4 regions of the Paenibacillus sp. FSL P2-0322 genome follow, and region 3 is predicted to be linked to each of the others. Evidence: riboswitches for the same ligand, from Rfam matches in the RefSeq annotation. Region 3 holds a riboswitch; each other region holds the start of a gene.
The links. Region 3 has a riboswitch for cobalamin ahead of MKY24_RS26140 (ABC transporter substrate-binding protein). Riboswitches for the same ligand answer to the same signal wherever they lie in the genome.

Region 1 (3,999 bases), 220 kb from region 3:
CACCTGACCGTGATCGCTTTGATGCGAGACTGGAAGAAGTTATGCGCATTGCGGTGGATGGCCTAATCCATCGCTATCAAATCCAGACCAGCCAACCGGCCAAAGCCTCGGACTTTATGATGCGCGAAGGGGTATGGGAAGGTGGAGAACAACTGGCGCCAGATGATAAGGTGGGAAGCGTACTAAAGCACGGTACGCTTTCGATCGGGTTCATCGGGCTGGCTGAGTGCATGAAGGCACTATACGGGAAACACCACGGGGAGGATGATTTCGTATACCGCGAGGCACAGCGAATCATCACTTCCATGCGCGTGTATTGCGATCGAATGAGTGAATATCACAATTTAAATATTACATTGTTCGCTACGCCTGCCGAAGGTCTGTCGGGCAAGTTCACATTGCTGGATCAACGTGATTTCGGGATTATCCCTGAGGTAAATGATCGAGAATATTACACGAATTCTTTTCATATTCCCGTGTATTATACGCTCCCGGCTGCTCGTAAAATCAGCTTGGAAGCTCCGTTCCATAACCTCTGCAACGCTGGTGCGATTTCATACATCGAGCTGGATGGTAACGCGCGGAATAACCCGGATGCGTTTCTTAAAATTGTTCAGTACGCGCTGCATCAGAACATCGGCTATTTCTCTATCAACCACCCGGTGGATCGTTGTACGGAATGTGGTTATGAAGGGATTATCGGGACAAGCTGCCCCCAATGCGGCACAGATGAGGAGCATACACACTTTCAGCGCTTACGTCGGGTAACCGGATATCTGACAGGAGATTATACCGTTCGCTTTAATGCTGCAAAACAGGCAGAAGTTCGAGACCGGGTGAAACATAAGTGAATTTGTGTGGCTACATTCCGGAATCTCTGAACGAAGGATACGGCCTGCGCACTGTCGTGTTTATTAGCGGTTGCCGTCATGCCTGTCCCGGATGCTTTAATCCAGCGTCGTGGAGCTTCCGTGCAGGTGAGCCATTTACACCCCAACGACAACAGGAAGTCATTCGTGACATCATGGATAATCCGTTGTTGGACGGACTGACTCTCTGCGGGGGAGATCCGTTTTTCTCAGCAGCAGAATGCTCGCAATTTGTGCGTGACTTCCGCGAGGCCTGTCCCGACCGAACCGTGTGGGCTTATACTGGCTTTGTCTATGAAGATTTACTCACAGATCAGGAGCGACAGGAGCTAGCGCTTTTGTGCGATGTGATTGTGGATGGTCGTTTTGTAGAACAGCAAAAGGACCTGACCCTTCCCTTCCGGGGCAGTCGCAACCAGCGTCTGGTAGATGTAAAAGCCAGTATTCAGGCAGGCTATACCGTTTCATTGGCTTAACGCGAAGTTTACCCGGCAAGATGCTATATATCTAAGACAAGTCCCCATCATGGGTAAGGCTTGTCTTTTTTTCATATAGCTAACTGTTTCCATTGGAGTTTCTATTGCGCATCCTGTAAGTTTCACTTATGATGGTGAACAAGTATACGAGTGCATAATTATTCGTCATACCTTAACCGCATAGCTTGGAGATAGGTGTCTGTTCTATTCAGATCAGGCTTAAAAGGGAAGCCGGTGCAAATCCGGCACGGTCCCGCCACTGTAAACGGGGAACTTTCAGCTGTTCATATATCCACTGGTCCACAGACCGGGAAGGAATGCTGAGAGTCATGATCCGTAAGTCAGGAGACCTGCCTATTTTAACAACATCGCAAGTACCTACGGAAGATAGGGAGGTGTTAAGAGCAGTCGCCGTATTTTTGATTTTTTAATCACGGAGGCATTCTTTCCCCTACTTATTTTTAACTCTGGGGGAAGAATGCCTTTTTTGGTACGTAAAAATAAAACAGCTACCCACTAGGAGGAAAAGTACATGTCCATTATTGAATGGCCTGAATTGTCCGGCTTGATTAGCAGTAATCTGGGATATCCGCGTATCGGCGAAAACCGGGAATGGAAGAAAGCACTGGAACGCTTCTGGAACGGCAGCATTAACGAAAGCGAACTGCAGACGGAGATGAAAAGATTACGGTTGGAGCATCTGAGCAAGCAGCGTGACAAGGGGATTGATCGCATTCCTGTCGGAGACTTCTCCTATTACGATCACATGCTGGATACATCTGTAATGTTCGGTCTGGTACCCGAACGGTTCAACCATCGTCCCGCAGGTCCGGTTCCTCTGTCCGTGTATTTTGGGATCGCTCGTGGACAGAAGGGAGCAACCGCCAGTGAAATGACCAAATGGATGAATACCAATTATCACTACATCGTTCCTGAATTGGCAAACGCAGTCCCGGTGTTCACTGAAAATAAACCCTTACAGGCTTATCGTGAAGCAAAACAAGAACTAGGCATTGATGGGAAACCGGTCCTCATCGGCCCCTATTCATTCGTTACCTTATCCAAAGGCTATGATCGTAAGGATTTGGCCACCATCGTACGAAGCTTCCTGCCACTGTACACCCGTATCCTGTCTGAACTAGCGGCAGAAGGCGTTCAGTGGGTCCAAATCGATGAACCTGTCCTAACCACCTCATTCCCGGCAGAGGATTTGGACATTATTCAGGAAGTCTATGAAGCTTTGACTCAAGCTGCGCCCTCCTTGAATATAATGCTGCAAACCTACTTTGGCAGCCTGGACCATTATGAGCGTCTGTCTGCACTTCCGGTACAGGGATTGGGTCTTGATTTTGTGTATGATGATGGCGAAAATCTTCAGCATATATTGCAGCATGGCTTCCCTAAAGGAAAAACGCTGGGCGCTGGGGTTATTGACGGGCGCAATATATGGCGAAGCGACCTGAACGCTGTGGCTGCCCTGCTGGGTCAGTTAGCAGAACAAACCACTGCCGCACAGCTTATCGTACAGCCATCATGCAGTCTGCTGCATGTGCCAGTCAGTCTGGAGGCAGAGCACAAGCTGGACAAGGAGCTGGTGCAAGCGCTGGCCTTTGCCGATGAAAAGCTGGAGGAAATCGCCGTCCTGACGGCTGCACTTGGCAAACACGATCCTTCCGCACTCGCCAAGCTTGAGCAAAGTGCGGATGCGGTAGCCCGTTTCAACAGTTCAGCGGCACGCGTACAGACAGCTGCCGATCTGGCCGACCTGTTGGCAAAAGAGCCTCTGTCACGCAGCGTTCCTTTCGCCGAGCGTCGTGAGATTCAGCAAAATAAGCTGAAGTTGCCTCCACTGCCTACGACGACCATTGGTAGCTTCCCGCAAACCGCCGAGATCCGCAAGGCCCGCCTGCACTATCGCAAAGGAGAATGGTCAGCCGAGCAATACCGGGCGTTCATCCAACAGCAAATTAAGGAATGGATTGATATTCAAGAGGACATTGGCATAGACGTGCTTGTTCATGGAGAATTTGAGCGGACCGATATGGTTGAATTTTTTGGCGAAAAGCTGAACGGCTTTGCTTTTACGCAAAACGGATGGGTGCAGTCCTACGGCTCCCGCTGTGTCAAACCGCCGATTATATACGGAGACGTTTCCTTTGATCAGCCCATGACCGTGGAAGAAACGGCATTCGCCCAATCGTTAACTTCCAAGCCTGTTAAGGGAATGCTTACAGGCCCTGTGACCATTTTGAACTGGTCTTTTGAACGTAACGATATTCCTCGTAGTCAAGTTGCTTTACAGTTGGCTCTGGCATTACGGGCAGAGGTAGAGGCACTGGAACAAGCGGGCATCGGCATGATTCAGGTCGATGAGCCTGCAATTCGTGAAGGGCTTCCACTGAAAAAAGAACAACAGCAAGCCTATCTGGACTGGGCGGTTCAAGCCTTCCTTGTGACCACGGCCACCGTTGAACCTGCGACCCAAATCCATACGCACATGTGCTATTCCGAATTTCAGCATATGATTCAGTCCATCTCCGATATGGATGCCGACGTTATATCTATTGAAACTTCGCGAAGTCACGGAGAACTGATTGTCAGCTTTGAAGATCAGGTATACGACAAGGGCATCGGTCTGGGCGTGTACGATATCC
Region 2 (3,999 bases), 1.8 Mb from region 3:
CGGCGGGAGCTGGGCATGATAGTTGGGCGGGATACGCAACAGCTTGATGAGCCTGAGATTGTACGCGGTACGGTTGAAACGGTCGCTGAAAATATCGTGGACGCGATTATTTCCCCGCTTTTTTATGCCCTGATCGGGGGAGCACCCTTGGCGCTGGCTTATCGTGCTGTGAATACGCTCGATTCCATGGTTGGCTATAAAAATGAAAAGTATCTGCATTTAGGCTGGGCTTCAGCACGTCTGGATGATGTCGCTAACTACATTCCGGCACGCCTGACAGCGGCAATGCTTGTGGTAGCGGCGTGGATGTACAAGCGAGATGCTGCAAGAAGCTGGCGCACAGTCAAGCGAGACGCTCGTCTGCACCCAAGCCCGAACAGTGGCTTCCCGGAATCGGCTGTTGCTGGTGCACTGGGGATTCGTCTTGGAGGCTATAATGTGTATCATGGCGTGCGCTCCTTTCGTGCATACATGGGCGATTGGATACGACCGCTAGAGTCGAAAGATATACGGCATACGATCCAGCTGATGTTCGCCGTGTCCAGTATGTTTGTAGGATTGTGTTTGTTAGGAGCCGCAGGTTGTTTTGCCTTGGGATGGGTGCGGTGAGGAGTGACACACTGAATAATGATCGAGCAGGAAGTGACATTTCTTGAAACAAGATATAGCAGCAAAAAGGAGAGTAGAATACGCACAAAGTCCGAACTCACAGGAGGATAAGGTGCCGTATGATGCTAAAGAAGATCTGCATTGGGACATGGAACTCGTGTTAGTTCGTCACGGCACAACCTTATGGAACAAGGAACGTCGATATCTGGGACACTCCGACTTAGGTTTGCTACCGGGAGCAGAGCAGGAATTAAAGCCTTTGCAAGAAAAATTGCAAGGGCAGTCCTTTGCTCGAATCTATTGCAGCGATTTAATGCGATGTCGCCAGACCTTGCAGATCATTGTGCCAGAATCAGAATTGACGTCTGGAGATTCCCTATCTACTATGTCTCCTATGATGGAACCACGTCTGCGAGAGCTTCATTTTGGCGAGTGGGATGGAAAAACGTATGACATGCTCAAGGATGTGTCTTTGTATCGCGCTTGGATTGATGAGCCACAACGGATAACCCCTCCTGGAGGAGAGTCTTGGACAGATTTTGTGAATCGTCTACGGAAATTTCTTGACTCTCTGTATGAATGGCGTGTTGCTATGGAAGTTCAACCCATGGGTTTGACTGCTGCGCCGCTCTCTGTTTTGGTCGTTACGCATGGTGGCGTAATTCGTCAGTTGGCTTGCATGCTGATACCGGGTCATGATTTTTGGAGTCTGAATCCGAGGCCGGGAGAAGCATTTAGGATTCAATTGAGGCTGGCAGGACGGCACAATTACATAGCAGAAATGCTTCCTCATTAGGTTAGACACCTGCGGATAAAGAGGCTGTTTGGGTTGTAAGCCGCCTCTTTTTAACCTATAATCATCAAGTAAAAGAACGGCTTGACTACCACTTATCAAATATCCAGCAGACGAGGTCGGCGCAGCGTGATGAAACTATGGTTTCCCTTGCCTGCGCTGTTAAAAGGGAAGTCGGTGTGAGTCCGGCGCGGTCCCGCCACTGTAAATGGAAACATGCCCGTTAGTCCTGCTTTATGTGCTACTAAGCATATGAAAGAATTTCAGGACATGCATTTTACCATAAGTCAGGATACCTGCCCGTCCGCCTGTCACCATAGTCCTTCGAGGAAAGGATGACGTGTTCGCAGTGACTGTCCATGCGGAAAGAAGCTGCCGCCTGCGCACGATCTGCGCTAACGTGACCCCTGTGTCCTGATATGAGGATGCGGGGGTTTTTTGATAGGAAAAGAAGGCTGGATTTAGAAGATATCTGATGATGTTCAAGTAACGCTCTTAACGATTTTTTTTATGAAGGGGTGCAAATCATGGCAGGAAAAAAAATAAAGGTTTGGACAACAGGTCTATTGGTTCTGATTTTGGCAGTTGTGCTGAGTGCATGTGGCGCTAATGGGAAAAATGCTGAAAATAAAGAGAACCAGAATTCTTCACAGCAGCCGGGACAGACCGTAACCGCACAAGAGCCTCCGGGCAAAACAGTTTACCCACTCACAGTTAAGGATGCAACAGGACAGGAATTTACATTCAAAAAAGCGCCGGATAAAATCGTTTCCGTCTCCCCGGCAGAAACCGAGGCGCTGTTCGCCATCGGGCTGGATAAGGAAATTGTCGGTGTCTCCGACTACTCTGATTACCCAGAAGCAGCTACGAAAAAGCCTAAAGTGGGCGGTATTATGAAACCGAACGAAGAGGCGATCATTGCTGCTAACCCGGAAGTCGTTTTTGCAGGGATATCACTTAGTGAACAGGCTACGACCAAGCTGCGCGACATGGGAATTATGATTTTTAAAACGGAACCGAAGACAGTTGAAGATGTCATGGCTAACATCGAATTGTATGGGAAAATCACCGATCATCAGAAAGAAGCGAGAGCGGTGACTGACAAGATGAGAGCAGATGTAGCTGAAGTGAAAGAAGGAATTAAAAATATCGGTAAAGGTCAGAAGCTGCGGGTATACGTCGAGTTTTCACCAGGCTGGACAGTTGGTAAAGGCGAGTTTATGGACGAGCTGATCACGTTAGCGGGCGGCGAAAATGTAGGTGCCACGCAGAAGGGGTGGTACCAAATTAGTGAGGAAAATATTATTGCTGCGAACCCTGACGTGATTTTGTACAGCAAAAGTGTCAAGGACGACAAAACTGGTCAAACGCTCGGCGAAATCATTAAAGCTCGCAGTGGATGGGATCAAATATCGGCTGTTCGCCACAACCGGGTGTTTGCCGTGGATGATAATTTGATCAGTCGTCCGGGTCCACGTGTAACGGAAGGTCTCAAGGAAGTGGCCAAGGGCGTGTATCCTGAAATTTTCAAATGAACCGTAAACTGATCGGCTTTGGAGGAACAGGTCTTGTCCTGCTGTTACTGACGCTGCTGCTCTGTCTTGGCATCGGCTCGGCCAAGCTTCCGGTCAGCCAGATCACGGGCATTCTGGTTAACCACCTTCCATGGTTAGGCGATACGTTTACACCGGATTGGAATACATCCTCAGAGCAAATTATTTTGAAGGTCAGATTGCCACGAGTGTTACTGGGAATGTTGGTAGGAGCAGCGCTGGCGCTGGCGGGAGCCGGATTTCAGGGTGTGCTGCGTAATCCTTTGGCTGATCCGTATACACTGGGGGTATCCTCGGGGGCTTCGGTAGGAGCGGCAGTACTGATTTATTGGGGCCTTCAATTTTCATTTGTTGGCATATGGACGCTGCCGTTAGTGGCATTTACGACCGGAATGCTGACGCTGTGGATGGTGCTGACGTTGGCACGGGAAGGTAGAAAAATCCCGACACAAAGTCTCATTTTGTCGGGTGTGGTGATGCAATCCTTTCTGGGGGCGGTTGTTTCCTTTCTGACAGCCATGTCGAAGGAGACGGTCAATGAAATATTGTACTGGACGATGGGAAGTCTTAGTCTGCGCGGTTGGTCATATACAGGAATCCTTTTACCTTATGTGGTCATAGGACTGGTATTTCTATGGAACCGGGCACGTGTGCTGAATATTTTGGCTTTGGGTGAACGTCAGGCGGCTCACATGGGAGTTCATGTAGATGCGACGAAGCTATCTGTTCTGATCATTTCCACGCTGCTGACAGCAGCCGCTGTCTCGGTATGTGGAGTGATTGGCTTTGTGGGACTCGTTGTACCGCATATCATTCGTCTGGTGACAGGGCCTGATTACCGGATGATTGTTCCATTATCTGCGCTCGGTGGAGCTATTTTTATGGCTTGGGCAGATACGGCGGCTCGCACGTTGTTAGCCCCCACGGAAATTCCTCTGGGCGTGATGACGGCCTTTGTTGGGGCACCGTTCTTCGCATATCTCCTGTACCGGAACAAGAAGCTGCGCAGGGGGGAAATGCTGTGACAGAACAAAGTGAATCACA
Region 3 (3,999 bases):
CAGCGTAAGCACCGTCATGACGGCAAAGCCCGCAGCAGCTAGCTCCACAGTAGCAGGCAGTCTGTTCCATAGTTCGGCTAGCACGGATTCCTTGGATACATACGAGGTGCCCCAATGCCCCGTGAACACATCTCGCAGCCAGTTCACATATTGAATATGAAGCGGCTCGTTTAAGCCCAGTTCCTGCCGTAGCGTCGTCAACGCCTCCTCAGAGGCAGGGACATTATGCGCGGTGAGCAAAATAGTAGCAGGGTCACCAGGAGCGAGCCGCATCAGTACAAAAGTCAGCGTGGATACAACGAATACAATGATGAGCAGCTGCGCCACACGTTCCAGTATAAAACGAATCATAGGATACGCAGCTCGTTATTCCGTAATATCAGATTGCGCTGTAATGTAGTAATACTCGATCGGATGGGGTGTAAAACCCTCCACCCCTTTTTTCACACCAAACACATTATCAGGATGCACAATGAACGACTGTGGCAAATCCGCATTGATGATATCCAGCGCTTGTAGTGTCACAGCATTACGCTGCGCTGTATCCTTCGCCAGCTTCAAGCTGTTAAGAATACTCTCTAGCGGTTTGGAACTATACCGGCTTACATTGGCTTCGCTTTTCGAAGAATAAAACATGTCCATAAAATATTGCGGCTCTCCTGTATGAGCAGTAAGCATGCTGTACATAGCAAAATCCCAATCGTTTTTGGTCAACGCCTCGTCGATATTTTCCACCTTGCGAATCTTGACTTGGATTCCCTCTTTCAGCAATTGGCTTTGGATGACCTCAGCCATAACGGAGAGCTCTGGACGCTGAGGGAAAGTCAGCAGTGTAACCTCGAACGGCTTGCCTTGCTTAGTCCATGTCCCTTGGGCGTCTTTCTGCCAGCCATCCTTCGTCAACAGCTGCTCTGCCGTTCCGTTCAGCGCTTTACGCTCAACTTTACCGAAGGGAAGAATGCTCGGGAACGGACTGCTTGCTTCCGTACCGAAGCCCCTCATGACGGCGCTCACAATCGATGTGCGTGGAATCAGGCTGTCCACCACCTTACGGTTCGCCGCATCCTTGAATACTGGCGATTCCATATTGTACACGATCATATGGGTGCGTAAGGAGGGAGCCGACAGCACTTGTAGCTTGTCGTTCTTTTTCAGTACCTCTGCGTTATCAACCGGAATATCCGTCGCCACGTCCACCTCGCCGGATTGCAGCGCCATCAGGCGCGAATTCCCATCCGTAATGAACTTCATCGTCGCTTCAGCCAGTCGTGCCTTCTCGCCCCAATATCCGTCATAACGCTCTACGACCAAGGATTGGTCCTTGTTGAATGCTTTGATTTTAAAGGCGCCTGTCATCGCTGGGTAACTCTGCTCATCTTTCATCGATGCCACATCCAGTACAATCGTCGATGGATCAGCTAGATTGGACACCAGCGCCGCGTTCGGCTGGTTTGTCGTGATTTTCAAGGCCAGCGGGCCGCTTACATCAATGGACTTCACATTCAGTAAATCCTTTGCCAGATGGCTTTTCTCGATAGAGCGCAGCAAAGACGCTTTTACACCTGCTGCATCCATACTCTTTCCATCATGAAAAGTGACTTTATCCTGCAAGCTGAACGTCCAAACTGTAGGACTATCCTGCTTCCACTCCTTTGCCAGCCAAGCCACAGGCTCCAGCTTTTCATTCAAACGTACCAGTGTCTCACCTGCACCGGATCGCATCACATCCCAGCTATTATCTCCGTGCGGGTCAACGCCTGACGGTTTCCATGTATACGCCATTACCAGCTTTTTATCTGTCGCTGTTTGTTGTGCTGACGCGTTTTCACCCTTGCCGGAGCTATCCGACGTCTTATTGCTGGCACATCCCGAAAGAGCCATAACTGCTAGCAACAGCATCACCCCTGTACATATCAACCATGAACGCCTGCTACGATTGCTAATCATTCAATGAATCCCCCTCTATCTTGTAAAATCATATAAACCTAACGCAAAACGCGAAAAAAGCATTCCGGACCACTTGATCAGCAGTCAGAAATGCTTTCATTATAAAATGTCATAACTCACCTCGAAGCCAACTCCAAAAACATAGAAGGGATCAGATCGGTTTCAGACATTCCGTATGCAGCACGCCTAACCACCTCCCCAGCATCCCGTGGGTCTGACAGTGATGTCAAAACAGGCAGGTCTCCTGACTCCAGGCGCATCTTTCAGGCCTTCCCGGTTCTTCACAGTTCCAGTGGCTGTTCTGAAAGCTCCAGCAGTATCCTGCTGATGCCTGTATACAGTGGCGGGCCCGTGTCGGAATCAACCGAACTTCCCTTTTAAGTGAACACGCTCAACAACTATCCACATGGTCTCAACAAAACCCCGTACATAGAGTCGTCCGGCTCACACCTGTTTTCTTCCTTTATTTCTTTCCATTACGATCTTATTTTGTTGTCACAGGCTTGTCAATAAATGCTGCACAATATTTTAAATTTGAACGATACAGCGAGATTGAAGGTGATGTCTATTCATTGCGTGCACGAAATGAACGTGCTAAAATTAGGTATAGAGATAATCATCGTGTCCGTATACTAAAAAGAGTCTTCGCCGCGCCAACGGCAAAGACTCTAGGACTTGAAAGGCTGTGGATCACCACCACGGCGCGCTGCATAACTAAATGTTAATGCAAACGAAACCCACCGTTAGGGGCCAACCTAATTACGCGGTGGGTTTTCGCTTGTTCCGAAATTTTCGACGTAGCCAGCGATAAAGTTTACGAATACTAAACACCAGGCTTAGTAACGTAACCATCCAACGCAACACATCGTAGCACGACACAAGGTTGACCATCGGCTTCACCCCCTTTCGGGAAGCTGCACCGTGGTCCGAAAACATCCACCACTATTCAAAATCCATAAGGTAAATTATACCACGGCCTCGCCCACTACTCTAGCAAATTCCTCTAGTAAATAAATCAACTTAAGAGTTAACTTTAGCGCCACTGCACAGTCGGACAGGGTCAATATCTATATGTCCCCAGACGGCAAGGGTTTATTTATCCCTAATCATCAAACCTTCTGTGGAACCTCCTGAACCGTCACGCTTTTGACCGATTCGCCCTGTTTTCTTGTCAAAACGATGTTCAAGACAAGCGCTGTAATCGAACCCGAAACGATACCATTTTGCAACAGCATTTTGGCAAAGCTCGGCAGCTGGTCGAACATTTGTGGCAGAACGGCAGAGCCTAGACCCACGGCAATACTGCATGCTGCGATCAGCAGATTGCTTTCTTTCCGTAGATCCACTTCTGACAGAATAGACATGCCTGATGCAGCGACCGAGCCGAACATGACGATCATCGCCCCGCCCAGCACAGCGTTAGGAATCACTGTCGTTAAAGCAGCCAGCTTAGGCAGCAAACCGAGAACAACCATGATACCGCCCGCAGCAAAAATAACGTTCCGCGATTTGACGCGTGTGAGTGAGATCAGACCCACATTTTGCGAGAAAGCTGTATAAGGAAACGCGTTAAAAATACCCCCAAGCATGATCGCAAGTCCCTCGGAACGCAGACCATTGACGATCTGCTTCTGCTCCACCTTCTGATCAATCGCTTTGCCTACTGCCAGATAAACGCCCGTTGACTCGACCATGCTGACAATATTGACGATAATCATCGTACAAACTGCCATAATGCTAAACTCTGGCTTACCAAAATAAAACGGCTGTGCAACACTCACCCATGAAGCCTCCGCCACGGGAGCAAAATGCACCATTCCCATTCCATAAGCAACCACTGTGCCCGCGAACAAACCAATAAGCACGGAAATCGAGCGCAAAAAGCCTTTTGCCAACCGATTCACAAGCAGAATAACCAGTAGTGTGACTAAGGCCAACAGTAAATTACGTGGCTGTCCAAAGTCCGAACTGCCCTGACCCCCTGCTACATTGTTCATCGCCACCGGAATAAGGGATAGACCGATAATCGTAACGACCGAACCTGTAACCACC
Region 4 (3,999 bases), 250 kb from region 3:
TACAGCGCCCGGCCCAGGGCACCGTTTTTTTGGATGATATCGAGCTGCGCAACGCTGTTGTATCGTGGGTGAAGCACCCTCCAGACTGGTACATCTTCACGACAGGAATGGGGCTGGATGCCTTGTTCGATATGGCAGAGGATATGGGCGTGGCCGAGCAGATTATGGAGTTGCTGCAATCCTCCAACATTGCAGCGCGGGGCTACAAGACGGTCAATGGACTCAAAAAGCGTGGCTTTACGCCAGCAGTACGAGACGAGGACGGAAGTTTGATCGGATTGACAGGAGCTTTCGCCCCATACGATCTGAAGGGGAAGGAAGTATTGTTGCAACTGCATGGCGATCCAGCTCCACGGTTGGTAAAGTGGCTGGACGAGCAGGGGGCAGTGACCCGCCAGGTACTTCCTTATAAGCATATCCCACCTGAGGAAGCAAAGTTGCAGGCGTTACTGGAGGATATTATCCATCGTAATGTTGATGCTGTTACGTTCACAAGTGGTCCGCAAATCCGATTTTTGGCCCAATATGCCAGAGAGCAAAATCGAATCGAGGATTTACTGGAAGCTTTTCGTGAGGATGTGATTGCTGTATCCGTAGGGAAGGTGACTGCACAGTCCATTGTGGAAGAAGGGATTGACCGAGTCGTGTTTCCAACCGAAGAGCGCATGGGCGCGATGATGGTGGAGCTGGGCAAATATTTTGAACATAACGATTCGGTGCATGGCTGTGGTCTGAAGATCGTGAATGGTCATTGAAATGAGATAGAAATTATAAATGCAGTATGCTAAAAAATGAACTTATATTTTGGGATACAGAGTAAAATAAAGATAAGGGCCTACGAGGTCTTTATCTTTTTTTGTTGGACATGCATCGACAAAGATTTTTGTTATAGCGAAAATGTTTATCTAATATAATGAATAAGTTTCGATGCATGATACTTAGGACAGGAGCTGAGACGTTAATGAATTCTATTTGCGTATTTGCCGGGTCCAGACCTGGACATTCATCGGTATATGTTGAGGCTGCAGGCAAGCTGGGGGAAGCCATGGCTCGCCATCATATCCGTCTGATCTATGGTGGCTCTAGCAGGGGGCTGATGGGAGAGGTGGCGGATGGAATGCTGGCGGGTGACGGTCAGGTCACTGGCATTATGCCCACCCTGTTATTTGATGCAGAGATCATTCATCGGGGAGTTACCGAATTTATTGAGGTAGCAAGCATGCATGAGCGTAAAGCGGCAATGAGCGAGATGGCCGATGCGTTTATCGCCCTTCCGGGTGGCTTGGGAACCTTCGAGGAGCTATTCGAGGTATTGTGCTGGGCGCAAATCGGGATTCATCGCAAGCCGATTGGGCTGCTGAATGTGAATGGATATTTTGACCCGTTAGTAGAAATGGTGCGTCATAGCGTGCAAGAAGGGTTTACCGGGGCCGAGCACCCAGCGTTATTAAGTATCTCTGCGGACCCGGACGAATTGCTACATATGTTAAAAAATAAAGCAGAGAACTTGAAATAAAGCGTTTTTCGTGCTTGCACAACTGATTGAGGCAAGGTTATGATAAGACCCATAATCAAATAGCGGACAGACAAGGTGCCTTTGCGGTTGAGCAAAGGGTAACAGGGAATCGGGTGCAAATCCCGAGCGGTCCCGCCACTGTAAGGAAGAGGATTTTTTAAAATGGTCACTCGTGAAAAACGGGGAAGACGAAAGAATCCGTTGATGCCAAGCCAGGAGACCTACCTTGATCTGTATGCACCGTTAACCTTCGCGGAGAGGATGGGTGTACGAAATCAGGAAATCAGGCACACGTTGCTTTTTCCATGTTGGCTAGAGGTTTGCGTGGATTTGAACGTGCAGCAGCGTTTGAAGCGTAAACAGTCAGATGGAAAACAACGGCAGGCTGGAGGAAGACAAATAGTGTCTTCTTACGCTGTTTGTTCGTCTGATGAGAGATGCGTACATAGAAACCCCATCCGGGCAGGATGGGGTTTTTTCGAGTTACACGATGTGCATAAATCATTGAAATAGATAGCATAGCTGCCCTGAAAAGGATGAATAGGAGGAGCACGATGAGCCCATTAGGAAAATTGCTGGTGATTGGATTTGGACCAGGAGATATGGAACATATCACAAAACGGGCGCTGGATGCGCTGGCCGAAAGTGAGGTCATTATCGGCTACAATACCTACGTTGATTTGATCCGTCCGTTGTTGAACGGACAGGAGATTGTACGCACAGGAATGACAGAGGAAGTGAGCCGTGCACAGGAGGCGGTTCGCCAAGCAGAGATGGGCAAGAAGGTAGCTGTCATTTCCAGTGGAGATGCGGGAGTCTATGGTATGGCAGGGCTGGTGTATGAGGTGCTGATGCAAAAAGGCTGGCGACGCGAGGACGGGGTTGAGGTAGAAGTCGTACCGGGGATCTCGGCTATTCAGTCCTGTGCATCACTGTTGGGGGCGCCAGTTATGCATGATGCGTGCACGATCAGTCTGAGTGATCATCTGACCCCATGGGAAACGATTGTGAAGCGCGTAGAAGCAGCGGCTTCGGCCGATTTTGTGATTGCATTATACAACCCGCGCAGTGGTCGGCGTACCCGCCAGATTGTGGAGACGCAGTCCATTTTGCTGCGTTACCGCGATCCGCAAACTCCAGTCGGGTTGGTGAAAAGTGCTTATCGTGAACGTCAGCAAGTTATTGTAACGACGCTGGAAGATATGCTGAACCATGACATTGGGATGCTGACGACTGTAATCATCGGCAATTCCTCGACGACAGTGTATGACGGCTTGATCGTGACTCCGCGCGGATATCAGCGCAAATACACATTAGATGCGACCGAGCAGGCACTCAAGCCGCACCAGCGTCTCCGCACGGAAGCGGAGCCGTGGTCGCTGGGCGCACAAGAGGATACACCGCAGGCAAGCGCAGCCCCGACTACGCCCGCTGGACCCTCCGCGAGCGGCGCTGCGGTTGCGACGCAGGCACGCCCGCAAGCGATGGCTGCCGTGCAGGCAACGAATGCTGTGCAAACCGGCGCAGCCCCAGCATCGCTGGCGGCAGAGGCACTAAGCCGCCTCGCTGTCGGCGGCAAGCTGCCTGGCGCAGCCAACGCTCGCTGGAGCGGGCAAGCGCCTACCGCCGAGAGCACCGCCGGAACGTCAGCGGTGGCCGGAGCGGGGGCTACGGCTGGAATGGCGACAGGCGGCTTTGGCAAGCCTGCGCTGTTTGAGGTGGGCGTTTCCCCGGGTGTGGGAAACAAGAAGTTCACCGCTCGTCAGATGGCGCTGCTCGCCGAGGTAGCGGGTGATGACGGCGAGCTGGAATACACGCCAGATCATCAGATCGTGCTGCGCGTGCCGTGTGCAGACCCCGAGGAACTGGTCGGACGGCTGCGGGATGAACGATTCATTGTCATGCCGATTGGCGATGTGTTTAAGGTGAAGGCGTGCGACTTCTGTAATATGGAGAAGGATGACGCTGTACCTGTGGCTGAGCATCTACAGGTTGTACTTGGCGGATTACAGGCACCCAAGGAAACGAGTATTGCATTGAACGGATGCGGTATGGCTTGCTATGGAGCGGTGCTGGAGGATATCGGAATCGTCTATCGCAAGGGAGGATACGATCTCTTCCTCGGCGGCAAAAAATTCGGCCGCAATGCTCATGCTGCTCAGCCTGTAGCGGAAGGAATTCCGGGTGATCAGATTACTGATATCGTGGAGAACGTCATTGCTGAATATAAGGAAAAAGGGCATCCGAATGAGCGTTTTCATAAATTTTTTAAACGTGTAGGTGTCGTTGCGGGTTTCCGGCATGAAGATGCACCAGCAACGGTAGAAGTGAATGCGGTTTGTGGTGATTAATGGAATGAAGGCCTGATGAACTGGATACAAGCATATATATAAAATAGGGCGTCATGCAGGTTATCCCTATTAAAGAGGAGGAAAAAACAGCAGTGGATGCAATATTGTTGGTTGGACATGGAAGTCGGGACC

Region 1: it holds a riboswitch for cobalamin, as region 3 does, so the genes downstream of both, metE (5-methyltetrahydropteroyltriglutamate--homocysteine S-methyltransferase) here and MKY24_RS26140 (ABC transporter substrate-binding protein) in region 3, are expected to answer to the same signal.
Region 2: it holds a riboswitch for cobalamin, as region 3 does, so the genes downstream of both, MKY24_RS07105 (cobalamin-binding protein) here and MKY24_RS26140 (ABC transporter substrate-binding protein) in region 3, are expected to answer to the same signal.
Region 4: it holds a riboswitch for cobalamin, as region 3 does, so the genes downstream of both, cobJ (precorrin-3B C(17)-methyltransferase) here and MKY24_RS26140 (ABC transporter substrate-binding protein) in region 3, are expected to answer to the same signal.

The regions. Positions count from the first base shown of each region.
Region 1 covers NZ_CP150243.1:5,687,004-5,691,002, forward strand. The annotation lists gene MKY24_RS25175 (anaerobic ribonucleoside triphosphate reductase) at 1-851, shown strand, start outside; gene nrdG (anaerobic ribonucleoside-triphosphate reductase activating protein) at 848-1,345, shown strand; cobalamin riboswitch at 1,522-1,718, shown strand; gene metE (5-methyltetrahydropteroyltriglutamate--homocysteine S-methyltransferase) at 1,878-3,999, shown strand, end outside.
Region 2 covers NZ_CP150243.1:1,620,367-1,624,365, forward strand. The annotation lists gene cbiB (adenosylcobinamide-phosphate synthase CbiB) at 1-609, shown strand, start outside; gene MKY24_RS07100 (histidine phosphatase family protein) at 653-1,405, shown strand; cobalamin riboswitch at 1,527-1,721, shown strand; gene MKY24_RS07105 (cobalamin-binding protein) at 1,930-2,937, shown strand; gene MKY24_RS07110 (iron ABC transporter permease) at 2,934-3,980, shown strand; gene MKY24_RS07115 (ABC transporter ATP-binding protein) at 3,977-3,999, shown strand, end outside.
Region 3 covers NZ_CP150243.1:5,906,778-5,910,776, forward strand. The annotation lists gene nikB (nickel ABC transporter permease) at 1-351, opposite strand, end outside; gene MKY24_RS26140 (ABC transporter substrate-binding protein) at 367-1,947, opposite strand; cobalamin riboswitch at 2,164-2,368, opposite strand; gene MKY24_RS26145 (nucleobase:cation symporter-2 family protein) at 3,057-3,999, opposite strand, start outside.
Region 4 covers NZ_CP150243.1:5,657,307-5,661,305, reverse strand. The annotation lists gene MKY24_RS25055 (uroporphyrinogen-III synthase) at 1-755, shown strand, start outside; gene MKY24_RS25050 (TIGR00730 family Rossman fold protein) at 962-1,516, shown strand; cobalamin riboswitch at 1,573-1,760, shown strand; gene cobJ (precorrin-3B C(17)-methyltransferase) at 2,071-3,867, shown strand; gene MKY24_RS25040 (sirohydrochlorin chelatase) at 3,960-3,999, shown strand, end outside.